One region of the Bacillus bruguierae genome, then DNA from elsewhere that is predicted to be linked to it. Evidence: riboswitches for the same ligand, from Rfam matches in the RefSeq annotation. Region 1 holds a riboswitch; the other holds the start of a gene.

What was found. Region 1 has a riboswitch for FMN ahead of ribD (bifunctional diaminohydroxyphosphoribosylaminopyrimidine deaminase/5-amino-6-(5-phosphoribosylamino)uracil reductase RibD). Riboswitches for the same ligand answer to the same signal wherever they lie in the genome.
Region 2: it holds a riboswitch for FMN, as region 1 does, so the genes downstream of both, WAZ07_RS05285 (ECF transporter S component) here and ribD (bifunctional diaminohydroxyphosphoribosylaminopyrimidine deaminase/5-amino-6-(5-phosphoribosylamino)uracil reductase RibD) in region 1, are expected to answer to the same signal.

The regions. Positions count from the first base shown of each region.
Region 1 covers NZ_JBAWSX010000001.1:728,665-744,241, forward strand. The annotation lists gene bioC (malonyl-ACP O-methyltransferase BioC) at 1-712, shown strand, start outside; gene bioB (biotin synthase BioB) at 666-1,664, shown strand; partial or broken gene WAZ07_RS03715 (hypothetical protein) at 2,003-2,221, shown strand; gene ribH (6,7-dimethyl-8-ribityllumazine synthase) at 2,411-2,872, opposite strand; gene WAZ07_RS03725 (bifunctional 3,4-dihydroxy-2-butanone-4-phosphate synthase/GTP cyclohydrolase II) at 3,259-4,452, opposite strand; gene ribE (riboflavin synthase) at 4,466-5,110, opposite strand; partial or broken gene ribD (bifunctional diaminohydroxyphosphoribosylaminopyrimidine deaminase/5-amino-6-(5-phosphoribosylamino)uracil reductase RibD) at 5,044-6,203, opposite strand; FMN riboswitch at 6,506-6,649, opposite strand; gene WAZ07_RS03740 (fluoride efflux transporter FluC) at 7,346-7,750, shown strand; gene crcB (fluoride efflux transporter CrcB) at 7,747-8,100, shown strand; gene WAZ07_RS03750 (CDGSH iron-sulfur domain-containing protein) at 8,135-8,338, opposite strand; gene WAZ07_RS03755 (DUF2552 family protein) at 8,482-8,724, shown strand; gene WAZ07_RS03760 (serine hydrolase) at 9,155-10,252, opposite strand; gene WAZ07_RS03765 (DUF4352 domain-containing protein) at 10,677-11,135, shown strand; gene WAZ07_RS03770 (alpha/beta hydrolase) at 11,144-12,067, opposite strand; gene WAZ07_RS03775 (cation:proton antiporter) at 12,418-13,584, shown strand; partial or broken gene WAZ07_RS03780 (LacI family DNA-binding transcriptional regulator) at 13,698-14,642, shown strand; gene WAZ07_RS03785 (alpha/beta fold hydrolase) at 14,786-15,577, opposite strand, start outside.
Region 2 covers NZ_JBAWSX010000002.1:221,093-236,669, reverse strand. The annotation lists gene gudB (NAD-specific glutamate dehydrogenase) at 1-1,107, opposite strand, end outside; gene WAZ07_RS05325 (genetic competence negative regulator) at 1,356-1,961, opposite strand; gene WAZ07_RS05320 (MerR family transcriptional regulator) at 2,039-2,938, opposite strand; gene WAZ07_RS05315 (metallophosphoesterase) at 2,966-3,742, opposite strand; gene WAZ07_RS05310 (LysM peptidoglycan-binding domain-containing protein) at 4,204-4,698, opposite strand; gene WAZ07_RS05305 (CPBP family intramembrane glutamic endopeptidase) at 4,670-5,284, opposite strand; gene WAZ07_RS05300 (RecQ family ATP-dependent DNA helicase) at 5,284-6,810, opposite strand; gene WAZ07_RS05295 (YpbB family protein) at 6,800-7,861, opposite strand; gene WAZ07_RS05290 (ferredoxin) at 8,088-8,336, shown strand; gene WAZ07_RS05285 (ECF transporter S component) at 8,517-9,095, opposite strand; FMN riboswitch at 9,260-9,396, opposite strand; gene WAZ07_RS05280 (hypothetical protein) at 9,830-10,516, shown strand; gene WAZ07_RS05275 (peptidoglycan DD-metalloendopeptidase family protein) at 10,549-11,163, opposite strand; gene WAZ07_RS05270 (cob(I)yrinic acid a,c-diamide adenosyltransferase) at 11,249-11,830, opposite strand; gene WAZ07_RS05265 (ATP-binding protein) at 12,154-13,890, opposite strand; gene resD (DNA-binding response regulator ResD) at 13,923-14,639, opposite strand; gene ccsB (c-type cytochrome biogenesis protein CcsB) at 15,055-15,577, opposite strand, start outside.

The DNA of each region.
Region 1 (15,577 bases):
AGAGCTTGGCTGCGGCACAGGTTATGTAACAGAGCAACTAGCGGCATCTTTTCCCAAGGCAGCGATTACAGCTGTTGATTTTGCAGAAAGCATGATTACGAAAGCAAAAACAAGGTGTGATGTAGAGTCTGTTACATTTCAATGTGAGGACATTGAACGAATTATACTTCATGAACAATATGATGTAATTATCTCTAATGCAACATTTCAATGGTTAAATGATTTATCAGCTACATTAGTGAATCTATATAAAAATTTACGTGAAGATGGTGTGCTATTGTTTTCGACATTTGGAAATGAAACGTTTCATGAGCTTCATACATCATTTCAGCGTGCGAAAACAGCGTATGCAATAGAAGATACAACAACTGTTGGACAAACTTTTTTTACAAGATTACAACTACAAGAATTATGTAAAAGAATAACAGGGGATATACATGTGGCTGAAACATGTTACATAGAAACATTTGCTACAGTTCGTGAATTTTTACAATCTATTCGTAAAGTTGGAGCAACGAATAGTAATGAAGGATCTTATTGTCAAAGTCCTTCTATCTTTCGCAGTATGCTTCGCATATATGAACAAGATTTTACAGAAGGTGAACGAATTGCAGCAACATATCATGCTTTATTTTCTTATATGAAAAAAGAGGGGAAGAGAAGAAATGAAACATGTACAAACGAAAACAGATTGGAAGCAAATCGCATTTGAAGTATTAGAGGGCAGAGAGGTAACGAAAGAAGAGGCACTAAGTATTTTGCAAGCAAATGATGAAGAAATTTTAGAAATTATGAATGCGGCGTATGTGATTCGTCATCATTATTTCGGGAAAAAAGTAAAACTAAATATGATTATTAATACGAAGTCAGGCTTATGTCCAGAAGATTGTGGGTATTGTTCCCAATCAATCGTATCAGAAGCTCCGATTGATAAATATGCTTGGTTAACACAAGAGAAGATTGTAGAAGGTGCGCATGAAGCAATCAGGCGTAAGGCAGGTACATATTGTATCGTTGCTTCTGGTCGTCGCCCAACTAATAAAGAAGTAGAGCATGTTATTGGAGCTGTAAAAGAAATCCGCGAAACGACTGATTTGAAGATTTGTTGCTGTTTAGGATTTTTAAATGAAGATCAAGCGCAGCGCCTTGCAGAAGCTGGTGTACATCGTTACAATCATAATTTAAATACACATGTAGATAATTACGAAAGCATTTGTTCAACTCATACGTATGACGATCGTGTTGATACAGTTGAAAAAGCGAAGCATGCGGGTATATCACCGTGTTCTGGTGCTATTTTCGGAATGGGTGAAACGAAGGAACAACGCGTAGAGATTGCATTTGAATTAAATCGTTTAGATGCAGATTCTATACCATGTAATTTCCTTGTTGCTGTAAAAGGAACACCGTTAGAAGGACAAAAAGAATTAACACCAATGCAGTGCTTAAAAGTATTAGCAATGATGCGTTTTGTGAATCCGTCAAAAGAAATTCGTATTTCTGGCGGACGTGAAATCAATTTACGATTTGTTCAACCTCTTGGCTTATTTGCGGCAAACTCAATCTTCGTTGGCGATTATTTAACAACTGCTGGCCAAGAGCCAACAGCAGATTGGGGAATGATTGAAGATTTAGGGTTTGAAATTGAGGAATGTGCATTATAAAGTGAAACTTCCATCCGTGGGGGGCTTTATCCCCACGGATGGTTAGTTGAACCAATCGGGCTTTTATGGGCAGTTATCCCCCATCTATCTTCTTCGCTTCTCTCTCAATCTTGAGGTGGGGGTCTTACTGCCCGTTAATGCGGGATAAACCTAGTGATAACTTGAGAAGAAAGCTCTTCATGAAGGAGCTTTCTTTTTTTGTAAATAAAATGTAATAAAGCGTATATAAGTGTTGCGATTACTGGATTTGTAAAGAGATTACATAATATGTATTTGAATTTCCCATTCTGTAATTGTGCATAGTAAGAGAGAATTTAATCGTGATTTGGAGGATTCGCATGCATAGATATATATTAGCAGTTATGAGTTTTCTTATTTTATTAAAAGCGGTTAGTGCAGATCCAGTAAAAGCGGCTGAAAATCCTGAACAGAAAGATTTGCAAAAGAGGGTCGAACAGCATTTTCGACACCAAGCTGAGTACTTTGGAATCGAAACAGAAGGTAAAAAATTAAAAGAAGTGCGTCAAGAACTTCAAATTTTGCAAGAAGGACAGAGAGAAGGAAAAACAGAAAAATAAAAAGAGACCGAAGCCTCTTTTATTTTGTATTTGAAATGCAATCAGTTCATTCTGCTCAAACGTCTGGTAAAAAGTAAGAACAGGAAGAAAATCTAACCAGCCATAAGAGCTCGATTGGGTGGGCTAACCCCTTGTGAGAGAAAGTGTCTCACAAGAGGAAGTTTCACTTCATGCCCACTGGCGGGATAAGTTAGCCATCTCAATCGCTGCAACTGCAGATTCCCAGCCTTTATTTCCAGCCTTTGTACCAGCACGTTCAATCGCCTGTTCAATCGTTTCTGTTGTTAACACGCCAAAGATAACAGGGATTTCTGTTTGTAATGAAAGTGAAGCTACGCCTTTTGCTACTTCATTACAAACATAATCATAATGTGTTGTTGCGCCGCGTATCACTGTTCCAAGCGTAATAACAGCATCGTATTTTCCGCTGTTTGCCATTTTCTTGGCGATTAACGGAATTTCAAATGCACCAGGAACCCAAGCGACATCAATGTTATTTTCCTCTACCCCGTGACGCTTTAAACCATCTAATGCACCGCCTAATAGTTTACTTGTAATAAATTCGTTAAAACGCCCAACGACAATACCTACTTTTAATCCTGTACCAACTAAATGACCTTCAAATACCATCATGTATCTCTCCCTTAATTTATTTTAATTTTTCCAATATAGAAGTGACTGCTGTGAAAAGAAAAATAAGACCTGCTCTCGCTTTCAACCTTTGTTTTAAACTTTGTATGTGACAGGAATAGGTCCTGACCGCTTCTATGCATGACCAGATGCTCTGGCTCACCCAAAAAGAAAGGTTTTGTAATGTCCGTTTTTCAAATTGTATATAAATACACTTTGATTTTTTAACAAACAAATTGCTCATATGCAGAATATAATATGCTGGCTACTTGTCTGCACCTCTTGTTTTAAAAAAAGGCCCCAACCGCTCCTATGCGCGGCCAGACGCTCTCGCCCTCCCCTAAAAAAGGGGTTTTTATGTCGGTTTTTCAATTTGTAGTTATATATTATAAATTTAATAAATGACCTAATTTGGTTGATTTCGTTTGTAAATATGCTTTATTTTCTTCTTTTGCTGGCATTTGGAGCGGCACGCGTTCCACAACTTCTAAATCATAACCTTGTAAGCCTGCGATTTTCCGTGGGTTATTTGTTAAAAGGCGAAGTTGTTGTAACCCTAAATCTTTTAAAATTTGTGCGCCAATACCGTAATCACGAAGATCAGCTGCAAAGCCCAGTTTTTCATTTGCCTCTACAGTATCGTAACCTTCTTCCTGCAGTTTATATGCGCGTAATTTATTAAGCAGTCCAATGCCTCGTCCTTCTTGACGCATATATAGAAGAACTCCTTTTCCTTCTCGTTCAATTTGAGCGAGCGCTGCATGAAGTTGCGGGCCACAGTCGCAGCGGCAAGATCCAAATACATCGCCAGTTAAGCACTCGGAATGGACACGCACAAGCGCTGGTTGACCTGTAGAAACATCGCCTTTTATAAGAGCAATATGTTCTTGATTATCCAGAGAATTAGAATAGCCAATGGCCCTAAATGTACCAAAGTCGGTTGGTAATGTAATTTCGACTTCGCGTTGCACTAACGTTTCATGATGACGGCGGTACGCAATTAAGTCTTCAATTGTAATCATTTTTAGATTAAATTGCTTGGCAATTTCTAATAAATCAGGCACTCGTGCCATCGTGCCATCTTCATTTATAATTTCACAAATAACACCTGCTGGCTCTGCGCCGCATAATTTTGCTAAATCTACAGCAGCTTCTGTATGCCCAGCGCGGCGAAGAACACCCCCTGCTTTTGCGATTAAGGGGAAAATATGTCCAGGGCGTTTAAAATCACTTGCTTTCGCTGTAGGGTTTAATAGTTCGCGTACAGTTGTTGCGCGTTCATGAGCGCTAATACCAGTTGTCGTTGAAATGTGATCAACACTAACTGTAAAAGCCGTACCATGTGAATCTGTATTTTGTGAAACCATTGGCTCTAACTCTAAACGATGGGCATATTCTTCTGTAACGGGAACACATACAAGACCGCGCCCATGTGTAATCATAAAATTGATTGTTTCTGGCGTAATATACTCGGCTAAAGAAATAAAATCCCCTTCATTTTCTCTATTTTCATCATCGCATACGATAACCGCTTTCCCTTGCTTTAAATCTTCTAGTGCTTCTTCAATTCGATGAAACATTTTATCTCCTCCTTTATAGGAACCCATTGTCTTGTAAAAAGCTTTCTGTAATTGAGCTCTTTTTTGATGTTGGTTGTGTAATAAAACGTTCAATATATTTTCCAATCATATCGCACTCAATGTTCACGATATCGCCAGCAATTTTTGTTCCGATTACTGACTGACTTAATGTGTGGGGAATGAGAGAGATTATGATGGAAGATTCGTCTATTCCGAAAATTGTAAGGCTTGTACCATCAATGGCAACAGACCCTTTTTGTAAACAATATCGAAGCAATTCATTTGGTAATTGTATTTTGTAATATACAGCGTTATGGCTTCGTTTTTTATCGATAATTGTTCCAGTGCCGTCAATGTGTCCTGTAACAAAATGCCCACCGAAGCGGCCGTTTGCACTCATAGCACGCTCTAAATTTACTTTTGAACCGCGGCTAAGTGACTGTAGCGACGTTGCCCGCATCGTCTCGGGCATGACATCAACGGTAAAAGAATAGGGTGTAAAAGAAGTGACAGTTAAACATATCCCGTTTACAGCAATGCTGTCACCTAAGTTTACATCTACTAAAATGATCTGTGCTGAAATTGTCAGTTTCATAGCTTCGCCGGTTTGCTGCATATTAGCGATTGTTCCAAGTTCCTCAACAATTCCTGTAAACATAAGGTACCTCTTTTCTCGGAGTGGCAACTACTTTTATATCATCACCAATTTGTTCCATCGATTGAATATGCAGCGTGAGTGCATCTTCCAGTTGTGTAAAACCATTTCCGCCAAAGCATGTTGGGGCTTCTTTACCACCAATTAGCTTTGGACTAATATAAGTAATCAGTTCCTGAAAACAATTTGCTTCTAAGAAACTTGCATGAACTGTTTGTCCGCCTTCGACAAAGAGAGAAAGAATATTTTTTTCTCCGAGAAGATCGAGCAGTTCGTTTATTTCAATATGATTCGTCTTCATTTGCAATACAGATACCATACCTGATTGGAATTTTGCGATTTTCTCTTTTGAAACGTCATTTCCAACGATAAGCCATGTTGGAGCCTCGCCATCTGTAATTACGTGAGATGAAAGCGGGGTTCGTAAATGTGTATCAAGCACGATGCGAATCGGATTTTTTCCGCCATTTACAATCCGCGTTGTTAAATGCGGATTATCGGTAATAATTGTATTTACACCGACGAGAATGGCATCGTGTGTATGGCGATAACGGTGTACATCAGCACGTGCTTCTTCACCTGTAATCCATTTACTTTCTCCTGTACGAGTAGCAATCTTTCCATCTAAACTCATGGCTGTTTTTAGCGTTACAAATGGGCGCTTTGCTTGCATGTAGTGAAAAAAGTAACAATTTAATTCTTTTGCTTCTTTTTCTAATACACCAATTGTTACGTCAATTCCAGCTTCCTGTAATCGCTTGACACCTTGACCTGAAACGAGTGGGTTGCTATCGAGTACCGCAACAACAACTCGTTTTACATTCTTTGCTATGAGTAAGTCACAGCAAGGAGGTGTTTTTCCGTGATGACTGCACGGCTCTAGCGTTACATATACTGTTGCGCCGTGAGCATTTTCACCAGCCATGCGAAGAGCGTGAACTTCAGCGTGTTCAGTTCCTGCTCGTAAATGGGCCCCTACTCCAATGATATTCCCATCTTTTACAACAACAGCACCGACCATTGGATTAGGACTTGTTTGCCCAGCTGTATTTTTTGCTAATTGCAAAGCAAGTGCCATATATTCTTGATCTGTCATAAACTCACCTCTCCTAAAAAAATCAAAAAACCCCAAGGATTATAATCCTTGGGGTGAGAGAGACGATGTTTCTAGAAATATAAGAAGGATACGAGAGTATGCGAAAGAAACCTAGCGTTGATCGAGATGTTTGCATAGAAAAGAAGCCTAGCAAACATCTATTTTTTACATGCTAGTGTTATTGTATGATTTCAGCAAAAAAAAGAATGGTATATGAAAGACAACATATGTATGTTTAAAAATAAACAGTATATATGTGCATGCTGAAATAAACATAGTATCCTATTATACGTACTAGAAAACATATCCTTCTCCCATCCAGACTATACTGTCGGCCCTAGAGTTTCACTAGATCCACCGTTTTCAACTTGAAAACGGGTCACGGACTTAGAAGTGTGCACTTCATCACCGCCGGTTGGGAATTTCACCCGACCCCGAAGGATGCTGTTTGCTCACATTATAGCACAAAAAAGACAAAAGGCTATAAAAAAATATTTGAATGTGAAGAATTGTATGAAAATAAAGGGGAGCTTAAATCATGCATTAGCGAAGAGAATAAATTTGTTATACTAGTGTAGAAAAATTGTAACTACTCAGTCACTCTATGAAAAACCGATAGAAAAGCATTTTTTTAAGTGGTCGAGAGGGACTGGCTATGTATAGTAGCGGTCAGGGCCTTTTCCTGCCACGCGCAAAGTTTTAAAACAAAGAAAGGCAGCGAGGTGTATGTCCATTTTTACCCCGCTATTCGTGGGCAGTAATACTCCCATCTCAAAATTTGGCGAAAGCCATTGTCCAGCTCCAGTGGCTAGAATGTTCGGTGGCTTCGCTTCTTCCTACGAGGAAAAAAACCTCTACGTCAGAAGCTCCATCCCCCTCACATTCTGAACGAGCCACTTCCGCTTTTCTTAAGAAGTTAGGTGGGAGATAAACTGCTGGCATGTGCCCGATTGGTGAGGGCTGATAATCAGTGGGGGATGAAGAGAACCCCCCACTGATTAAAGTTTCACTTTATCTTCATGGCAGCAATTATAGGTAAGCGTATTTTCGCTGGAATTATACTCCTTACCAAATTTCTAAATGAACTGTATGGCTGAGTAGTTATGAAAAATTTTATATAGCGTCTAAAATGAGGTGAAAGTATGAAGTATATTGCTGTAGGAGTAGGCGGTGTTATTGGAGCTTTAGCTCGCTATGGAGTAGGATTGCTTTTTGAAACAACATCTTTTACTGGTTTTCCATTCGCAACATGGTTAGCTAATATGAGTGGCAGTTTTTTATTAGCATTTTTAACGATGTCTATCTTTCGGATGAAACAAGTTTCACCGCTTATGATAAGTGCTATTGGTACAGGGATAATTGGTTCATATACAACGTTTTCAACGTTTAGTGTGGACACGCTGAAGCTATTGCAGCATGAAGCGTTCAGGATTGCTTTTTTATATGTGAGTGTGAGTATGATAGGGGGATTGCTTTTCTCTTTTGGCGGATTTTATGTTGGGAATATGCTATATGAACGAGGTGTGAGGAAAGAAGGAAACGTATGAATATTTTACTTGTCAGTATCGGTGGCTTTTTCGGTGCAATTGCCCGTTTTTTTATTAGTACGATAGCGAAAGAAAAATATGGGGATTCTTTTCCGTATGGAACATTTTTTATAAATATAATTGGTTCGTTTTTACTCGGTATATTATACGGTGCTGGAGTAGCTAAAATGTGGCTATTGTTATGCGGCACAGGATTTATGGGAGCATTTACGACGTTTTCGACATACCAACTTGAAATGGTACAATTTATACATAAACGAGAAGGGCAGAAAGCATTACTATATTTTGTTATGAGTTATGTAATAGGTATTGCCAGTGCTTTTGCTGGATTTTATATGGGAAGGATGTAAAAACACGCGCACATTTTCTTGTGCGCGTGTTTTTTTATTCCTTCGGTGCACGTACAGCAGATTCAAATTTTCCTTTATGTGAACCATCGCAATACGGCATATTTTTGGATAACCCGCAACGGCATAGTGAAAATGCCGGCTTTGCTGGAAATACATTTCCTTCTGCATCGATTAGTTCCACATCCCCTGTAATGCGGAACGAACCATTATCATTTACTTTAATTTGTACTTTCCCCATTGTTACACCCCCTTACCAAACGCATATGTTTATCATATACTTACTAGAATGACTTGACAATGTTTAGAAACAATGCTTTTTGTGAGAAAATAGAAATGATATAATAAGTCATATACTAAAAATATATTAAGGTGAACATAAATATGAACAAACAATTACGTACATTACAAAACATTGCAACAGAGCGAACGTGGGTATCGTTTTTAAATGATAATCATCCGTACAGCTTACTTCATTGGTCAATTGCTGGTGTGCAACAAGAAGTGAAGGATGTATGGTTATTACAAGATGAAGTGACATTTCAAACAACAGAGTTTCCATCACTTGATGAAGCAGTAAAGTGGATTTCTGAAAATATGGATCAAGTTACAGATGTATTGGCGTAATACAAGCTCGCCATTGTGAATGTAATAAAATTTTTGCTGTTGGTTGAGATAAGAAAAAGGCTAATTCATTTGGAGATGAATTAGCCTTTTTGTATGTAATCATGTGGGGGATTTCATAGCCAGCAAAGACGACCTGAGTAAACAGAAAGGATCGTTTGAAATTATATTGTCATAGTAATGTAGTATGTTTTTATTATTTTGAGAGTAATTATATAAATACATTTTAGTTTTTCGACATATCAGTCTCTGCTCTGCAAAACATGACCTGCAATTGCTTTCTTCTTTTGTTTTAACCTGTGTACGTGGTAGGAAAAGGAACTGACCGCTTCTATGCATGGCCAGATCCCCTTACTCATCTAAAAAGAAAAGGTTTTTTAATTTGTATTTATATAGTTTCGTTAAATTGATAGCGATAAGGTATATCTGTTAATTAATTTAAATCTTTAATTAAGCGGTCTCTGAATTTTTGGTCTTTCAAAATTTTTAATTGGAATTCATTGTAATGCTCACTCAAGTTCATATATTCAGTTTCGGTTAAGTTATTAAACATAAATACTATTTCCGTCATATTTCCATCTTTATCTTTTGCATGAATGGAGTTTGTCAATAGAAATGCTGTTGTTGAACCACCTTTTTGTCCGGCATGTATTAACCACTCCTTGTTAGTTGGGTTTTCCATTAGTGATTCGACAATTTTGTCTAACTCTTTTTGCATATTTGGTGGAAAATAGTCTTTACGATTCAGTCGTTCTATCAATAGTAGATAGTCTTTTGCAGATGCGGCTGGTAAATTATCTGACCAAATTCTTTGAAATTTCATATCGTCAAGGTATGGAATATTACGCTGCTTAAATTCAGTAGGATTTTTCATCCATTGGTGAATCTTAATAGATTCCCTAGAAAATTCTTGTTGTGACATAGCTTTCAGTTTTTTAAAGGTTTCGTCTTCGGTTAAGTTCTCTTCTTTTTTTAAATTGCCAGCAACGTATAAACCAGATACAAGGGGATATATTTCTTGATGGTGAGGCAATTGTAAATTTTTTATCGTTTGATTAATGTTTTCAAGACCTAATTTGTCTATTAAATAGTCGGCATTTGCATTAGAACTAAACTGCAACATCCCTTTTGCAACTTGTTCTAACGTTACTTGATTATTTTGAATAAGGTTTTTTTCTTTTAAATAATGAATCCAATCTGGATGAGCAGAGCCATCTGTATCTTTCACATAATAAGCTTCTAAATCACTTAAAGGAATTTGTTGATCAGCTTTAATTGTTCCTTCTGCAGATTGTTTAGCAAATTCTACAGCAATCATTAGTTTCATCATGCTTGCTAAAGGGATTACCTCATCACAATGTATATTAACTAGATTTTTTCCGTTTCTTTGTAGAATAAAAGATACATTTTTATCTGTCTTATGTGTCTTTAAATACTCCATAACAGGATCATAATTTTCTTTTTGTTTATGTACAATAAAGAAAATGAAAATGATTAGTAATATAATTCCTAGTCTTTTAATGAGTTTCAACTCAACTGCTCCTTCTGTCTGTCTAATTATTTTGTAAACTTTTGTAATATAATTATATCATAAAATTACCTTTTATGACACGTGTTACCAATTTTGTTTTTCTGGAATGAAATTTTACATATCCAAACACCTCGAATGACGAGTAAAGCTGAAGTTATTATTTGTACAAATAAAGTGAAACTTCCATCAGTGGAGGTTTTTTTCATCGCCCACTGATGGAAAGCCCGCCCAATCGGGCTTTTACGGGCAGTTATCCCCCACCTATCTTCTTCGCTTCTCTCTCAATCTTGAGGTGGGGGTCTTACTGCACGTTAATGCGGGATAAAATTTGTATCAGTACCATGGATATTTAATTCCTAATGCATAAAAACATCCAATGTGTGCAACATACAATCGATAGAAACAGCAAAGAAGGTGGAAGTTGTTGTGGAAACGATTATTTATAATAAGTAGTATTATTTTCTTTTGCATAGCTGGATGCAATAGGGAAGAGCAGGCTAATAAATCAAGTGTTAAAGGTATTTTATCCGATCATCAAATAGATTTTGTTATAAAAAATGTAAATCGTGTACCGCATTATGATGTATGGACTGCAAAAAATAATTACACGCTTCTTGTTGTAAACTTTTCTTTAAAGAACAGTAGAAACAAAAGTATTATTGTTAAGCCTTCTCAGTTTAATGTTATTTCGGAAACCGGAAAAATATATGGAGTTGTTCAAACGAAAAGGAATACAAGTGTATTGCATGATAGACAGCTAAAATCATACGATTCATTGCAATCGAGCATTATATTTGAAATACCTAAAGAAGAGATGGCATCTGAATTATTATTTGCTCCTTCTTTTGCTAAAGATAAACCGATTGTTATTTCCTTAAAATAAAAACAGGCTTATGCGAGCCTGTTTTTTGTTTCGTTTACATATGCTGTTAAAAATTGATCAACTGCAGCTTCATATTCTTCTTTATTTTCTGCATACGAACAAGCATGAGCTCCTTTTTCGGCAATAAAGAGTTCTTTTGCTCCGTCTTTTGCTTCATACAATGATTGCGTCATATTGCATAAAATGTAATCATCATCTTTACTGTGGATGAATAATACAGGATTTTTAATATTTTTCACACATTCAATTGGCGAAACTTCCCGAATCGTATAACCATCACGTACTTTTAAAAATGCATTAGCCATTGGTAAAAGTGGCCATTTTGGTAAATGAAACTCAACTTTTAAACGGTGATGAAGCTGTTCGTAAAAATCAGAGAACGGACAGTCAGCAATGTAAAAATCAGCACCGTCCTCAACCATACCTGCATATTGCAGGAGCGTTGCTGCTCCCATAGATTCACCATGAATACCAAGTGTAATATTTGAACCGAATCGTTGTTTGAGCCAATCCACTACCGTTTTTAAATCGTGTTTTTCGTAATAACCATAACTTGTTGTTTTGCCGCCTGTTTGGCCGTGGCGGCGATGATCATAAATAAACACGTTGAATCCTCTGTTTAAAAATAAATTTGCATACTTAATAGAATTTATTTTGTTGACGGTGACGCCGTGACAAAAAATCATGAACTTATTTGAATGGCTAACAGGAATATAGTAACCATGGATGTTATAACCAAATTGAGAAGAGAGGTATACTTCTTCTTTCTGTAGAGCTTCAAAATCCTCCAAGCGAAAATGTTGTTTTGTTTCACGTTCTAAAATTTCTTCTTCTGTTTTTTTCTTTAAATACATGACTTTATTCGTAAAGAACATGCCAATTCCAATAAGAGTACCGATTATCGATAGTAATGCTGTCCAAAACGCTTTCATATTCTATCCTCCATATAGTACATATGATAATTACATTGTATCATAACCATATGAAAAGGTGAGAGCAGCAAGGGTGGTAGGAATTCACAATATAAAGAGGAAATATTGACTATGATAGAGATATAATCTTACTTAAAATTAAGTTTGAAAATTTTTTTTGTAAGATTAATAAGGGGTCTGACTAAGAAAAATATCTATGTTTTATAAATAGGAAGTTTTTTTATAACAAGAAATTATTGGGAAAAAATACACATAATAATTGCGTAAAGGTATGGATTTGATAATTTCACAGACTAGTATAAATCATATATAATTATTCAAATGAGTAAAATAGGAAAAGGAGAGATGAGATGATATTTTTCTTTCAATTAGCAGTAATTTTGCTAAGTACAAAGCTTGCAGGTGACTTAAGTGTCAGATTAGGGCAACCATCTGTACTTGGTAAGCTTATTGTTGGTATTATAATTGGTCCAGCGGTACTAGGATTAATTGATAATACGGATTTACTAAAGCAGTTAAGTGAGGTTGGGGTTATTCTCCTCATGTTTATGGCTGGATTAGAAACGGACTTAAAGGAACTGAATGAAAATCGCAATTCTTCTTTCGCAGTAGCAGTTGGTGGAATTATTTTGCCGTTTCTAGGCGGCTATGTTGCCGGTCTTATTATGGGAATGGAGCAAGCAAATGCAGTATTTTTAGGCTTACTTCTTTGTGCAACTAGCGTTAGCATCTCTGTGCAAACGCTTCGAGATTTAGGGAAAATGAAAACGCGCGAAAGTACAACAATGCTTGGCGCCGCTGTATTTGATGATATCCTTGTTGTTATTTTACTTGCATTTGCAATGAGCTTCTTAGGTGCAGATGATGTGAATTTAACAATGGTTATTTTGAAAAAGGTTGTTTTCTTCGCAGCTATAATCTTAATCGGATGGAAAGGCGTTCCGATGATTATGCGCTGGCTTTCTCCGCTTCGCGTGTCAGAATCTATTATTAGCGCAGCCCTTATTATTTGTTTTTCTTTTGCTTATTTCGGAGAATTATTAGGAATAGCGGGAATTATCGGAGCGTTTGCGGCAGGGATTGCTATCTCTCAAACAGATTATAAACATGAAGTTGAGAAGAAAGTTGAACCAATTGCATATGCAATGTTTGTTCCTATTTTCTTTGTAAGTATTGGGATGAATATTACGTTTGCAGGAATTGGAGATCAAATTTGGTTTATTGCCATTTTAACAGTAATTGCTGTGTTAACAAAATTAATTGGTTGTGGTCTTGGAGCGCGGATGACGGGCTTTAATTTACAGTCTTCTACAATCATTGGTTCTGGAATGGTTTCGCGTGGTGAAGTAGCGCTGATTATTGCTGGACAAGGTCTTACGTCAGGATTATTAGCAAAAGATTATTTTACAGCAATCGTTATTGTTGTTATTTTGACAACGATGATTACACCACCAATGTTGAAGAAAACATTTGCGATAAAAGACAAACAATTGAAAGAGGAAAGAAGTGCTCTGTAAGCACTTCTTTTTTATGTAACAATTTTCAGAAATATAAAACAATAACCTTGACGTGGTGGTCAATTTGTTTTACGTTAAAATTGTAAACCATTTCCATGCTGAGGGGTGAAGATGTGGCAACGATACGTGATGTTGCAAAGTTGGCAGGAGTTTCAGTCGCGACAGTTTCACGAGTGTTAAATGAAAAAGGATATGTCCATGAAGATACGGTAAAACAAGTGAAGAGTGCAATTGAGGAGTTGTAATATAAACCAAATGCGGTAGCCAAAGCTTTATTTAAAAAGTCTTCCACCATGATTGCTTTACTTGTATCTGACTTACAAGACCCAGCATCCTTATCCTTTCTTACGGTTATTGAAGAAGAAGCTTATAAAGAAGGGTATCAAATCGTGATATGTAATGTGAAACGTAAGCGTGGTTACATGGATATATTGGAACAAAATAATATTGCTGGTATTCTTATGACACGTGATGTATATGAAGGGTTACAAAAAGAAAGAGTATCAGTTCCATTTGTAATTGTAGATTCAATCGAGGAAATGGCTTCGCAGTACTATAATGGAGCAATGCGAGCTGTTTCGTTTCTAGAAGAGAAAGGATGTCACTTTCTTGCTTATATTCATGAAGAACCAAGTAATGAAGCGATAGAAGAACATTTCACTGGTTTTTTAGACGCGGTTTGGAAGAAAAAGATATCTTATCGAGTGATAGAAACGCATAGAAGAGAGACAGATTTAGAACAAATAGCTGCAGAGGTATTGAGAAAACATCCATATATAGATGGAATCGTTACTTGTAGTGATACTGTCGGAATTGATTTTATCCGTGCTGCGCAAAAATTACATATCTCCATTCCAGAACGTTTACAGGTTATTGGTTTGAACGGAACTGTGCAAGGAGAGTGGTCTACGCCGTCTTTAACGACAATTGTGCAGCCGATAACAAGTATAGGGAAAGTTGCTATTCATAAATTAATCGCAAAAATAAAAAAAGCGGAATATAACCAAGATATAGAGAAGTTAGATTTCATTCTAATTGAGAGAGAGTCAACCAAATGAAAAGGGCGTGAGAACACGCACCTTTTCTATTTCGCTACTTGTAGGCAGTAAGAGTTCGATTGATAGAAGTTTCACTTTGAACAAGAAACATGCTTCATGCAGTGCACAATCCTTTTTATAAAATATAGAAAAAGTCGAAGTATTCAAGGGTGCAGTAAGAAGTGTTCTTGTTTAATTTCGAGTAACGTTTCCGTAAAACGTTCATGTTCTTCAAAGTGTGGAGAATGGGCTGAGTTAGGAAACCAAATCATTTTTTTGATAGGCGCGTTCAGAACATCGCAATATTGTTGTACAAGTGCATAAGGTGTTTGATAGTCATAGCGTCCGGAACAAAAATAGACAGGAAACGAGACGCTTGGAATTTGTGAAAAGAAATCAATTGTTAACATTTCTCTCCATAATTCTCCGGATTTTATATTTCCACTAAAAAATTTTATCCAATCTATCCATGAGTATTCAGATGAAAAAAATCCTTTTCGAATGAACGAAAAAAATGTCCCATTTTGAATAGCACCCCCAAAGATACCAAGCCATTTCCTTTGAATAAGTAATCGTTTTTTATCTAGAAATGGTGGTTTTCCAAGTTTTTTTAAAGAAGCGAGTGCCTGGTCATGTCCGTGCTGTTTTGCGGATTGAATTAAATGTTCAAAAAGTAATTTCTCGTTTTGTTTCATATGCACAATTTGACCAACTCCAATATAGGCTTCGATGGATTGGGGAGATTGCCGTGCAGCAGATAATCCAATGATACTCCCCCAGGAATGCCCAACAAGAAATAACTTCTTTTTTTGAAACTTGTTTAGAAGATAGTCAATTAGTTTATGTGTATCCAAAATAAATTGCTCAATTGTTAGCGGTTCTTTGAAATCTCGCCATGAAAAGGATTTTCCTGCTCCGCGTTGATCCCAGTTGACAACAATAAAATGTTTCTCAAG
Region 2 (15,577 bases), on a different contig from region 1:
GTTGTTTTGTACCCACTCAAAGTAAGAAACTGTTACGCCGCCAGCACTTGCTAATACGTCTGGAACAAGTAAAATGCCACGTTCTGTTAAAATTTTCGTTGCTTCTAATGTTGTAGGACCGTTTGCTGCCTCTACAACAATTTTCGCTTTAATATTTGCTGCATTTTCTTCTGTAATTTGATTTTCAATGGCAGCTGGCACTAAAATATCACAATCTAGTTCTAATAATTCTTTATTTGAAATCGTATTATTGAACAATTTTGTTACTGTTCCGAAGCTATCACGACGGTCTAATAAATAATCAATGTCTAAACCATTTGGATCATGAAGTGCACCGTAAGCATCCGAAATCGCAATTACCTTCGCTCCTGCATCGTGCATAAACTTAGCTAAGAAGCTACCTGCATTTCCAAATCCTTGTACAACAACACGCGCACCTTTAATATCAATATTACGCTTTTTCGCTGCTTCACGAATACAAATTGTTACACCTTTTGCAGTCGCTGTTTCACGACCATGAGATCCACCTAATACAAGAGGCTTCCCTGTAATAAATCCAGGTGAGTTAAATTCGTCAATGCGGCTATATTCATCCATCATCCATGCCATAATTTGTGAATTTGTAAATACGTCTGGAGCTGGAATATCTTTTGTCGGCCCTACGATTTGGCTAATTGCTCTTACATAGCCACGACTTAATCTTTCTAACTCACGGAAAGACATTTCACGTGGGTCACAAACGATACCACCTTTACCTCCACCGTATGGTAAATCAACAATACCACATTTTAAGCTCATCCAAATCGAAAGTGCTTTCACTTCATTTTCCGTTACATTTGGATGGAAGCGAATACCACCCTTTGTTGGGCCAACAGCATCATTATGCTGAGCACGATATCCTGTAAATATTTTAACAGTTCCATCATCCATACGAACTGGAATCTTTACTGTCATCATACGAATCGGTTCTTTAAGTAATTCATATACTTCGTTTGGATAACCCAATTTTTCTAAGGCTTCTTTAATAACAATTTGCGTCGAATTCAACAGTTCAAAATGTTGTTCTCTTTGTTGTGTTTGTGTTTGAGCTCCCTTTTCGGCTACCATAGTAAGTAAACCCCCTGTAATTTCACTTGTTTAGTAAACCTTCATTGCCTAGTATACACTCTTAAAATAGGAATGCAAGAGAAAACGCTAACAAATATATGCAAACCTTTTTTATTTTTGCAAACGTTTTCAATGTTATTATAGTCTTTTTGTTGTTTTTAGAAAAGCAAAATGATTAAAAAATTAACGTTTTTTATATAATATAATGTTTAAATGCTTTATATAAAGAAAAACCTCAACTATATCACTTAGCTGAGGTTTTCTTTTGTGATAAAGTAATTGTAGATTTGTTTAATTGCGTCATTTGCCATCAGTTCTTTTCCATATTCCATCATTCGATAAATTGTAATTGTGGAAGAGTTACCAAATTCCGCTAAAATAGCAATCATATCTTCTTTCAATAACGTAGTCGTTTCCTCTTCTAACCATAAATAAAAACGATCTTGCCATCCATAAAGCTTTCCACCTGTTATTCCTAGGCCATATAAACGACCAGCTAATGCAATTATATCGTCTAATGAAGTAAATTCGTATAATATATGCTCACTCTCGTCAAGAGTAACTTGCATTTCAATAAATTCATCTTGAAATTCTTCTTCCGTATCTAACTCTTGATTTTCTTTTGTAACAATAACAACCATACCTTGTGCTTGCAATGAAAACACTTCTACTGCAATTGGGCCATCAGCTTCAAAGCCGAGCTCTTTATTTGCTTCTTGCATCATATCTCGAAATAGTTGTTGTACTTTAGGAGCATTTTTCCATAAATCTTCCTTCGTAAGTCCACGTTCTGACAAATCATCGAACGTTAGAAAGATTTTTATTTTATTATAATTTAAACGTTCCAGCCTCATCCCGTAACCTCCTTACGCAACCGTTGTATCTAATTTTTATTATATGAAACAGAATATAGATGGTTCTTTCCGAACAACTATTCTGACATTTTTAACCATTCATCCCACTCTTCTCTCGTATCGCCAACAAACAAGTTATGAATCTCTTCTTTTTCTTCATTAGAAGCAAATCTAAAAGCAACACCAGAAAGTCCGATAGTAAGATTCTTATATTGCTCACGTAATCTCTTTGCAAGCTGAACACTTGCCATTATATTTTCCTGCATTGTGCAAGAAATAAACAAAATTTTAGGATTTACTCGTGTGATTATATCATAAATGCTGTCCTCTTCTATGCCTGTCCCAATATAGATTGTTGGATAACCTTTTCGTCGTAAATATGTTGTAAAAATAAATAATTCGAGTTCATGTAATTCTCCTGGAACACATATTGAAAGCACCTTTGATGTTCCTGTATTGGTGGGTATACTATAGTAAATCGCTCCCATACGTGATCGTAAAAGGGACATTGCATATTGTTCCTCTGCGCTTGTTATTTTTTCATTCAAGCGTTTCTCTCTTAACTTGACCAACAATTTTATGAATATATCTGCAATTACTTTATCTATAGAAAAAATACTAAACGCTTCATCCAATAATTCAAGAGCTTGTATTTCATCAAATTTTAACAAAGAATACAAGATATCGTCTACTAAAAGTTCTACTTTATTATATTCTTTTTCCAATAAATTGTGATTTCGTAATTGATTATTTTCTAATAAACTAACTGCTTGTCCAATGGTAAATCCTTGGTCCAGTTTGTTAATAAGCCATTTAAAGATTTGAACATGTTCTTCCGTATATAAACGATGTCCAGCATCATTACGTTTCGGTGTAATGATTTGATATCGTCTTTCCCAAGCTCGCAATGTTCCCGGATGTATACCGAGCATATTTGAAATTGCTTTAATATTATATTTACCTGTTGATCTTGGCATATATCTTCCCACCTTAAAAAAACAACGTCAATCTTTTCTTCGAAATGTAATCAAATGCGTTTGTGCAGGCGCACGAAAACGCAATGGTACAAATGTTGTTCCATAACCATTACTTACAAACAAAGTCGTATGTGGATATTCATAAATTCCACCTTTCAAAAAACGTGTAGCATGAAACAATCGAATTTGTCCACCATGCGTATGACCACTTAATATACAGGAGATGTGCTCGGTTCCATTTAATTTATATAAAATATCAGGATTATGGCTCACAAGGATGCGAAAACCCTCTTCTTTACAATCTGCTAATGCTAAATCTAATCGATCACGCTTCAAACCTACATCGTCAACACCTAGTAACCATATTTTTTCTCCAAGCTCCGATTCAAATAAAGTCGCCGTATTATCCAAAATTTTCACACCATTTTGAAGAAGTAACGCGTCTAATTCGTGAAAATCAATTTCATAATCATTATTTCCCCAAACAAAATATACTTGCCCAATTTCATTTAACCGTTTAATATTATCAGCTACTCGTGATAGAGGTACTCCTTGTTCCGCTAGATCCCCACCTATAATAACAAGATCTACTTTACCTTTCACTTGCTGTATTAAAGATCGAGAGACCGTTCTTCTGTGAATATCTGAAATAAAAAAAATTCGAACTTCTCCAAAACTAATTGGAAAATTCGCAAATGATATGGTGTGCTCTAACAATGTATCATGCATCGCTTCTCTATACATCATAATAAAACAAACAATTACAATACATAAAATAAAACAGCCTAAAACTCCCCATGACATACACTTTTCCCAACTTTCTTCTTAACAGAATCTATCTATATATACAAGTTAAAAAAACGACATAAAAACCCCTTTCTTTTTAGGAGAGGACAAGAGCATCTGGCCGTGCATAGAAGCGGTCAGGGCCCTTTCCTGCCACATACGAGGTTTAAAGGGAGCAAGCAAGTACAGGTCATGTTGTATTCTGCATAGCAGCAACTTATATGTCGAAAAATTAAAATGAATTTATATAATCACATCATAACACATCTTGAAGAAAAACCTTCTACAATCAGTAGAAGGTTTTTCTTCATCAAGTTATTTGCGTGCAGTAAGACCTACATCAAATTTATAAAGAGAGAGGAATTACTCTCTGTAAAAATAAGATTAATGTGAGCCAGCAGTTATTCCACAAATTCCTCACAATCTTAAGATAGGGGGCTTACCGTCAGCGAATTGCAGAATAAAAATTTCTCTTTACTTTATTTTTTCGTTTCTGATCCTGTCTTCTTCGGAATTTTCAATACCTGTCCTGGTTCTAATACTTCTGCTACCTCATTATATTTCTTTATAATCGCTATTCCATCTTCGTCCGGAAAATAATTCTTTGCAATCTCTCCCAAAGTTTCTCCTTCTTTCACTGTATGAAACTGAAATGTCTTTGATGAGGATGATTTTGGTTCATGATTTGTTTTCTTTTTTGAATTAAAAAAAATAACTTCAAATGCACTTTGTTCAGAATCGGCAGCAGATTTCTTGTTTTTTTCCACAATGTAATGCTCAGTATACCATAAAACCCCAACAGGAAGAAGGATAAATAATACGGTTAAAATTCGAACAAAAAAGTGCTTTATTTTAAATTTTGATTTTTTCTTTTGTTTGTCTTTATGAACTTCACTACGTGGCGGTAAACCCTCTTCTGTTTGCGTTGACTCTTCCATATTCTCTTCAAACTCTGTTGTCTGCCTCGTCGTCATCTCGGTCACCACCATCTTTCATTTGATTTCTTAATTGTAATCCCATTATGAAATCGACTAAAAAATGCGCAAAAATTGTAATTAATAAATTCCCTGTATATTGAAACACATAACCAAATACAATACTAATTAGCAATACAAAACAAAATAAAAACGGCTTAGTAATATAGCGAATATGTAAAATCGCAAATACCACACTCGCAAAAATTAGACCAAAATACGTTTGTATCACACCACGAAATAGAAATTCTTCTGCTGTTCCTATTAAAACAGTAACAACCAACACATGAATAACAGACATGCCTTGAAACATACGATTATTTATCCCACCATCATCAAACCATGATTCAGGAAAGAGATGCATCGCAATATAATCCAATAGAACAATCATACAAGCTACTCCGCCACCTATAAAAAAAATAGATGAAAAATCCCAGTTCCACAAAGATAGAAATGTATCCATGCTTGGAAAGAATATATACGCTAATAGTATTCCCATACATATAACGATTACTTGTGTAATATATAAATTCAATCGGATTTCTTTTGGGTTCATGTCTTCAATACTTTTCTTGCGTATATCCATCATTCCTTCCCTCTAAATCCGAAGAGCAATTGTAACTCTGTTTCCCAATTATAGTCGAAAACAGATTGTCTCGCTTTCTTTTTTTTATAATCTTCCATATGAATCCCACAATAAGTACAACAATTTTCCGGTTGCATTTCCTTTGTATATCCAAATTCAGAAAGAATTGCTTCTCTTTTACAATCTGTTCGCCATATCCATTCTTTCATCGTTTCTAGTTGACCGTATTTATTACAAAGCCGCGTTCTTACTTCTGTAATTAATTTCTGCTCCGCTTCATCTGACAAGGATTCAATTATCAATTTCCTACGTTGTATGATTTTCATCTTTTCGAAATGATATCGAATAAATCTCCAGTATTGTTCATTCAATCCCGCTGCATTATAGCAAATTTCTTCTACATCTTCTAACGATAACACTTTGTTTTGTAACGTTGTTTCCCGTAATAAGGAAAATAAAAAACGAATTTGTTGTTCATTTGGTAATTCTTCTTCAATAATGGAGAGCGGCAAATCATGATCAAGCGGGCTACATAACAAAATAGCAATGCTTGGCTCTCCATCACGGCCCGCTCGTCCAATCTCTTGTAAATAAGATTCTATATTTATTGGATAATGAAAATGAATAATATAGCGTGTATTTTGCTTATTTACTCCCATACCAAATGCACTTGTACACACAACAAGTTGAAGTTGATCGTTCATAAATTGTTGCTGAATTAACATCCGCTCTTCATGTTCCATTCCCCCGTGATAATGTGCAACATCGTCAATACCTTCATCCCTTAAATACGCTGCAAGACGTTCAGTCCAAGCCCTGCTTGAACAATAAATGATCCCAGGACCTTGTAAATATTTCACATGAGATAATAATACTTCTTTTTTCTCTTGAATAGTTTGAACAAACTTGATTTTCATAGCAATATTAGGACGATCAATCGAATGTAAATGCTGCTTCACATCTTTCAAATGTAAGCTTTCAATAATATCTTGTAATACTTCTTTCGTAGCAGTAGCTGTTAAAGCAAGAACCGGTGGGTAACCCATCGATGCGATAACTTGATCTAGCTTTTTATAATCTGTTCGAAAATCATATCCCCATTGAGAAATACAATGTGCTTCGTCCACAACAAATAAAGAAATATGAATTTTTCGTAATTCTTTTAACAACATATCTGATTGCAACATTTCGGGAGATACAAATACAAATTTATAGGAATGCAACCGCCGCATAGCTTCTTTTTTTTCTATCATTGTCCGAAAGCTATTAAGAGCAATAACTTGATTTTTTACTATATATTTTAATTGTGTAACTTGATCTTCCATTAATGACAATAACGGTGAAACAATCAGTACCGTTCCATCTTGTACAAGACCTGGTAGCTGATAACAAAGCGATTTCCCGCCACCGGTTGGCAGCATCGCTACAACAGAATTTCCCTTTAATAAATCTTCAATAACTTCCTTTTGCCCTGATCGAAATGTTCGGTATCCAAACCACTGATATAAACTATTTTCAAGCTTCATGTAATCCCCCTACTCGCGCTAATACAAGACGAATCTCAAAATAGGAAACATGCTCTCCAGCAGCTTGTTTTAATATTCGCAGCTTCCGCGTTTGTAACTTCTCAATCATGTTCTGTATTTGCTTCATTTTTTCTTTTTCTATAAATTGCTCTACTTCAAATTCTTTCTCACGTAATGCAATTTCTACAATATGATCCTCAATTGTTGCAACCTTTAGTTTCCTGATTCTCGCAATTTCTTCCATAGTTCTTCCTTGTTTCCATAATTGATACGTTTTTTGTGTGGATATACTAAATAAATCTGCTTTTTCATTCGGATACGCAATGATTTGTGTTAACAACGGAAACTGTTGCTTATGATGTTGCACATGTTGAATGATGAAATGAATTGTTCCCCAAAATAAAAGATATACGCGAAACGCATCTTGTTTCATCATATCTCCAAGCTGATCTGTTGTATAACCAATACGATGATATCCCGTTAGACGGTACACAAAAATAGTTGCTTCTATAGAAGTCACATTCATTAATATGAAATTTATTTCTTTATATAACTGCTTTGCTAAATGTCCTCTTGAAACAGAAGAGCTCATAATAAATCGTTTTACCCATATCGTAATTTCTGTATCTTGTTGAATCGGAAGAAATTTCACACATTGCTGCTGCAAATTAGATACAGTTTGTATAATTAAAGATAATCTTTTCCAAAAACTCTCTCCAAGTTCGCCGTATTGCAGGCCATGTAAATGTTTCGGAAAATAAAATATTTTCTCCCATTCATTTATTTGTTTCTCTCCCGCTTCAGTTAAAATGTAAGTATTTTCATGCACACACGTAATAAGTTGTGCGTTTAATAATGTTTCAATCTGTTTATCATAATTATGACGTCTTAAAGATTTATATACACCAAATAAAAAGGAAAGGTGAAACATATTCCCATCTTGTAATGTTTGTGAAGAACGCTTTCCTTTTAAAAGGTAATAAATAGAAGAAACTGTTCGTTCACCTTCTAATTGTTTTAAACAGTATAGTACGGTATATTGTAGCTGCAATGCCGCTTCCACCCTTTCAGTCTACTTCTACTTCCATTGTAACAAAATGCATCTTATTTAGATATTTTAAAAACATCATGGATAACTAAAGAAATTAGTTGACAGATCTAATTGATAAGCATTATCATTATAATTTTATATTGAAAAGTTCCAAAAACCGTTTTACAATAAGATTAGAATTTTTATCAGTGTTTTTTATACATATTCTCTAGGAGGTAATATAAAGATGGCAAAATATACAATCGTTGACAAAGATACTTGTATTGCATGTGGAGCTTGCGGAGCAGCTGCACCAGATATTTATGATTACGATGATGAAGGTATTGCATTCGTAACGTTAGATGATAACCAAGGTATCGTTGAAATTCCAGATGTATTAATCGATGATATGATGGATGCATTTGAAGGTTGCCCAACTGATTCTATTAAGGTAGCAGATGAAGCATTTGACGGCGATGCATTAAAATTCGAATAGTCTCCATCGTTGACTTCAAAAAATACCCCTCATTATTTGAGGGGTATTTTTTATTTTATAAAAATGAATTTCCATCATTGTTATTTCCCTTCCAAATGAATGGAAACCTCTCGGCAATCAGACTTTTACAGGATAAAAAAGCATCAGCAGAAAAATTTCCACTGATGCAAAATCTTCTATTTATGCATTTTGCATTTTCGCAAACACCCATACTTTTAATCGAGAAAATAAAGGAACAAAAACAATTGTTACTATAATTCCTTTAATTAAATTAAAAGGTAAAATTGCCGCCACAATTGTTTGACGCATTGCACCGCTAGACATAGCAGGTTGACCTAAGAACCAAGTGTAAGCTGGTAAAATGATAAAATAATTTAGCACACTCATAATAAGAGTCATACAAATTACTCCTAACATCAATCCAGTTGTTAAACTTTTAACTGTGCGATGTTTACGAAACAAAATAGATGCCGGAAGAATAAAGAGACATCCAGCAATAAAATTCGCCATTTCCCCTACCGGCACTCCCGTCAAACTTCCTTGGATGCCATAATACAGAACGTTTTTTATCGCCTCTACAATTACCCCTGAAAGCGGCCCAAAAATAATAGCTACAATTAATGCTGGGACATCACTAAAATCAATTTTCAAAAACGGCGGTAATCCTGGAAATGGAAAATCCAGCATCATTAGTAAATACGCAATGCTACCTAGCATCGCAACGCTCATCATTTTTACTACACTCTTCTGTTGTTTCATATTTCTCTCTCCTTTTCCATCGATCATCTCATGGAAAGTGGAAAGGTTCTGCTATGCCCTAATATTTTAGCATGAAAAAACCCTTTGCATCTGAAACGCAAAGGGAGAAATTTTAGGCACATCAAATAGACGTTCAAATACTTATCTTTTTTGAACGCTTGAACCTCCATCTTCTCCCATCCAGACTGTACTGTCGGCTTTGGAATCGCACCAAATCCTGCCTTAACGGCTCGCGGGCTTAGAACAAATACATGTGTTCATCACCGCCGGTCGGGATTTTCACCCTGCCCCGAAGATAGACCGATATTCTATTTTCCCCATCATTATACAACAACTTTAAAACAATGTGAATGAAAATGCTTCTTTTTCATTCACATTGTGCAGCACTTTCCCTTGCATGTGGCAGAAAAAGGCCCTGATCGCTTCTATGTATGGTCAAATACTCTATCCTATCTAAAAGTACAAGGTTTTTTAATTTTTATTTATCCCGCTATTTGCGGGCAGTAAGACCCCCACTGACGGAAGTTTCACTTTATATAATTCTTATTAAACTTTATATAGTCAAACATTCTTAACTGCATGACATTCTAACAACCAGTAAATAATATGACAAAAAAGAACATTTTTTCGTGTTTGTTCCTTTTTGTTTACAATTCTCTAGCCATTCGTACACGAAAGTGATAAGATATGATATTGTTAAGAAAACCGCATTTTCTTACAGTGGAGGAAATGTCATGAGTAAAGAAAAAAAACAGCCTATTCAAGAAGTTATGAAAAAAAATCTTCGCAAAGAATACTTTTATTTAAAAAAGGAATTACTGTTCTATTGTCCTGTTGACTTAGGAAAATTCTCAAGAGATACATATTATGCTGCCTTTGATGAACATGGAATTAGCATATACCAATATGATAAAGATTCAGACAGTAAACTAAAGCTCTGCGAACGACACCCATGGAAAAGCTGGAGAAAAGTCAAAATCGATCATTATTTAACAAAAACCCAGTTCGTCTTTCAAGGAAAACGGAATTGGATTCTTTCTCTGTTTCACCAGGGAAAGAAGGCAGAAAAAATCATTGAAACTTACACATCTTTAGAAATAGAAATCGTTTCTAGACCATTTTTCAAAAAACTGCCCGGTTATCGCTCTAATACAACATTAAATATGTATATTGGAACAATTTTCTATACTGCACTCATTGCGTTTGTATTAAAAGTTATCGTTCCATTTCAAGTCATCCAAGTCGCTTTGTATTCACTGTCCCTCGGATGTATGTTGCTCGGTCTACTTTGTTTTGTTATCGGCCTTATTGAACCTACTATTGTCCTTTTTAAAACAGAAGAAAAAACAAGAGAAAAAGTATTTTATTATTATAGCTATTTAGCAATTGCTGGATTTATTTGTCTCTTTATTTTTTGGTAACAACAAAAGAGCTAGGCTTCCTAGCTCTTTTTTCAATTAATATGTAATTTTTGCGACGGATAAATGATATCTTTTTGCAGTTGATTTTTTACTCTCAATTCTCCAACAGTTGTGCCAAACTTCCTAGCAATACTCACTAATGTATCCCCCTTTTGTACAACATATACAGAAGCAGATACTACTGTATTTTGTTTTTCTCCAAGAATTTGCAGCGGATTAACCGCATGTGTTTTCGCTATCGTCCAAGACCCTTTATGAATTTCTAAATGTAAATGCGCACCATTAGATTGTCCAGTATTCCCTACTTGTCCAATTATTTGCCCTTGCAAAATCTCTTCTCCCTCTCTTACAAGTCGTTTATTCATATGTGCATATACAGCTTCATAATCTCTATGTTTAATAAATACAACATGACCATAACTATCAGAAAAATAAGATCTTGTTACAATGCCATCTTGCATAGCTGCAATTGAAGTACCTATTGGTGCAGCAATATCAATGCCAAAATGCTTTCCATTTCTCGTTCCAAAATAATCGCTAATTCGTCCCTCTACCGGCCACGTCCACTGTTTTTCCTCAGCAACTCCTTCTGTTTGTCCTATAAAAAAGATACAAAAGAAAAACAATATCACCTTTAAAGCTTTCATTGTAAATCCTCCGTTTTCTAAATAACCATCACACTTTCTCTATTGTGGTTAATTATAGAAAAAAGTATACAAAAAAAGAAAGAGTCTATTTCTCTTTCTTTTCTTGCTCATCCCGAAATACAATTGCGCTTCTTTCATATTCTACATCTTTTACATTCAAACGATTATTCACAACTCTTGCAACTGCAAATAAATAATCCGATAACCGATTTACATATTGCAAAACATGTTCATTTATCTCATCTTGTTTCTTTAAAGAAACGATACACCGTTCTGCTCTTCTTGTAACAGTACGAGCGATATGAATAATCGCTGCTCCTTCACTTCCACCTGGTAAAATAAAGCGCTCCAGTGGCGGTGCTTCTTTCATATATACATCAATCCTTTTCTCTAGAAAAGTAATGATATCCTCTGTTACTTTATACGGATTTTTTTTCTTCACAATCGCTAAATCCCCGCCACAATCAAACAACTCATGCTGAATCTTTTCAAGTTCCAGGTAAATATCTTGAAACAATTTATCTTGCAGTAGTGTCATTGCATGCCCAATAAACGAATTCGCCTCATCAAGTGTTCCGTATGCTTCCACACGCAAATCATCTTTATCTACGCGTCCTCCAATAAGACTTGTTCGGCCTTTATCTCCTGTTTTTGTATAGAGCTTCATACTTTTCTCCCTTCTCTTATATACTCTTTTACTATATGAATCCATTTTGATTTTCCAACATATAGATTGCTGCTATTCAGAAAAAAGGAGCTTCCACTCGCTTTCTCCCTTTGTTTAAACTTCGCGTGTGGCAGGAAAAGGCCCTGACCGCTTCTCTCGCCCACCTAAAAAAAGATGGTTTTATGTCGTTTTTTAATTTGGATTTATATAGACTACAGATACTTATCCATAAAAATTTAATTGGTACTCATTAGAGAATTCAGCCCCTACTACTCATTGTTTCACGCTATAAAAAAAGCTTATCAAAAAAGATAAGCTTTTCATCATACTTCTGACGGCAAATATACAGAGAATGTTGTACCCTCACCTACTACACTCGACACTGTTAATTTACCCTCATGCCCTCGCACAATGTTTTTGGCAATCGCAAGCCCTAAGCCTGTACCACCTGTTTTCCCGCGTGTACGAGCTTTATCTGCTTTATAAAAACGCTCAAATAAGAACGGAATGTCCTCCTCTGGAATACCAACCCCAGAATCTGCAACTTCAAATACAATTCCGTTATTTTTCTCATCAATAATAAGCGATACTTTACCGCCGGTATTTGTATGTCTCAACGCATTATCAATTAAATTTGTTAACACTTGTTCCATTCGATCAGGATCAAAAGAATGCTGCTTTATGGAAGTTCGAAAATCAACTAACAATTGTACTTCTTTTTCCTTTGCTATCCCTTGGAATTTCCGGGCAATCTTTTCAACAAACGGAACGACATCTACCTCTGATATATGTAATTCTACATGACCGCTCTCCATTCGAGCTAAATCTAATAATTCATTCACAAGACGCCCTAATCGTACAGATTCATCATAAATGATTTGCACAAATTCATGTACTTCTTCTTTCGTTTGAACAATATCATCTAAAATTGCTTCGCTGTATCCTTGAAGCATAACCATCGGTGTACGTAATTCATGCGATACGTTTGCAATAAAATCTTTCCGCATTTTCTCAAGACGACGTTCTTCCGTCATATCACGAAGAACTGCAACAGCCCCTCGAATCTTTGTCTGATTGTATAGCGGTGTCATCAATACAACATAATTACCTTTTTCTAAATTAATTTCCACAACTTGTTGCTGTTCACTTTCTACAACTAAATGGAACAGTTCAACAAGCTCAGATGGCAAACTTGCACTTAACTCTATCTCTTTTTCTTCATGCCATACTTGTAAGAAACGCTCTGCTGGCGGATTAATTACAACAACTTCTCCTTCTTGGTTTAACGTAATAACACCATCGGCCATACTACTTAAAATGCTAAAAAGCTGTTCTTTTTCTTGCTGCAGGGCATTAATATTAAACTTCAATTGTTTCCCCATTTGATTTAAAGCTGTTGCCAATTCACCTATTTCATCTTGTGAAACCGCTGGTACCTTTGCATCAAATTTCCCGCGCGCTACTTCAAAAGCTACTTCACGCATTTTACGAAGTGGTGCTGTAATCCGGGTTGATAAGAAAAACGCAAAGAATGTTGTTAAAATAATTGCAATCCCCGCAGATAAAAAGATAAAATCTGTCGATTTTTCTATTCCCTGTTTTGGGACCTGTAACGATTGATATACAAAAACTGCACCATCTTTTGATGACTTTAACGGAACACCGACAACCATAATATCATTTTCATGATTTTTCTTGTTTTTTTCATCTGGGACGCTTTTTATTTTTTGTACCTTTTTACGTTCTGTAAATACCGCTTGTAACTCTTTGTCATTTTTTAAATCATCTAGTGTTAATGTTACCAATCCTCGTTGAGTCGGAGAAGCAGATACTTTATCACCCTCTTTAACAACAATAATTCGCGAAAGAGGATCAACGAATTTATATGCGATATGTTCTATCGTCTTCTCATCTGCTCCCTCTTCTATTAATTCAGAAACGCTCGTTGCAACATTCGTCAGCCTCGTTTCTCCCATCGTCACATAATAATTGTCGAAAAACTGAGAAAGTAAAATAGCAACAAAGCCTAGGACGAAGGAAACGAGGAGTAAAATTGTCATCCATAATTTCCCAACAACACTTTTCCAAAGCATCAATCGTTCACAACCTCAAACTTGTAACCAACACCCCATACTGTTACAATCATTTTCGCTGCATTTGCTGATTTTTTACTTAATTTCTCACGCAAACGCTTTACGTGCGTATCAACCGTACGTAAATCACCGAAAAATTCATACTGCCATACTTCTTTTAATAATTGTTCTCGGTCAAACACTTTATCAGGTGCCTTCGCTAAAAATAGTAATAATTCATATTCTTTTGGTGTTAAATTCACTTCTTCTCCATCTGCTGTAACACGATGTGCATCATTATCAATTGTTAAGTGCGGGAATACAGTAACATCTTTTGTTGTTGTATCTTGTGTAAAGAATGTTGTTGTAACTGAACGACGTAACACAGCTTTTACACGCAACACAACTTCACGCGGACTAAACGGTTTTACGATATAATCATCTGTGCCAACTTCAAATCCTTGCACTCGATTTATTTCTTCTCCTTTTGCCGTTAGCATAATAATTGGCGTTGCCTTTTTCTCACGAATACCTTTACAAACTTCAATACCATCTTTTCCAGGCATCATAATATCTAAAAGGATAAGATCATAGTCAGTTTGCAATGCTTTTTCTAAAGCCGTTTCTCCGTTGTCAGCTTCATCAATGATGTACTGCTCTCTCTCTAAATACATTTTTAACAAACGACGGATACGATCTTCGTCATCTACAATTAAAATCTTTAGTTCATTTTCCATGGCTATCCGCTGTACACATACATGTCACAGCGGTTCACACCTACCTTTCTTCAATAAAGTGAAACTTCCCTTATCAGAATTAGTTAAATCAATAGGACACATGCTAGTAGTAATTTCTCATTAGAGTGAAATAACTTTTCACAGACAAACCTCGTCACGATTAGAAAGTTCACTTTTGCATTATGTTTCACATAAATAATAAAATATGTTCATATTTTTTCCAAAAATATGTATTTTTCCTGAACTATATCATTTGTCCTCGACATTATTTTACAAAATCACTCTATACTTTGTCATGTTTTTCTCAAAAAAGAAAAGAAATTAACAAAATTAAAATAGGAAAGTGACAGTCACTTTCCTATTTTATACCGCAATAATGAACTGCACAATAGAATTCGTTGAACTTCAATTTTTGTTATGCATACGAATGCAAACCTGCAATCACTAAGTTTACTACTACAAAGTTAAACATAATAATTGCAAAGCCAATTACTGCAAGCCACGCTGATTTTTCACCGTGCCACCCTTTCGATAAGCGTAAATGTAAAAACGCTGCATAAAAGAGCCAAGTAATTAGTGCCCAAACCTCTTTCGGATCCCAGCCCCAAAAACGCGTCCATGCAATTTGTGCCCAAATCATCGCAAAGATTAATGCACCTAACGTAAAGACTGGGAATCCAATTGCGACAGAGCGATAGCCGATTTCATCAAGCAAATCACTATCAACTTTCTGCAGTGCAGGTTGAATCGCTGCTGCTACTCGTTTTCTCAAAATCAATCTTAAGAGAATATATAGACCCGTCCCTATAAGTATCGACCAAATCACTGTGTTTAATTTTTTCGCATTGATAATAGCCGGCGTTTCCATTACAGGTTCAAATTTTTCAACTGTAACTAACTTGCCTTCATGGGGACCGACTAAAGCAGGTAAATTATAT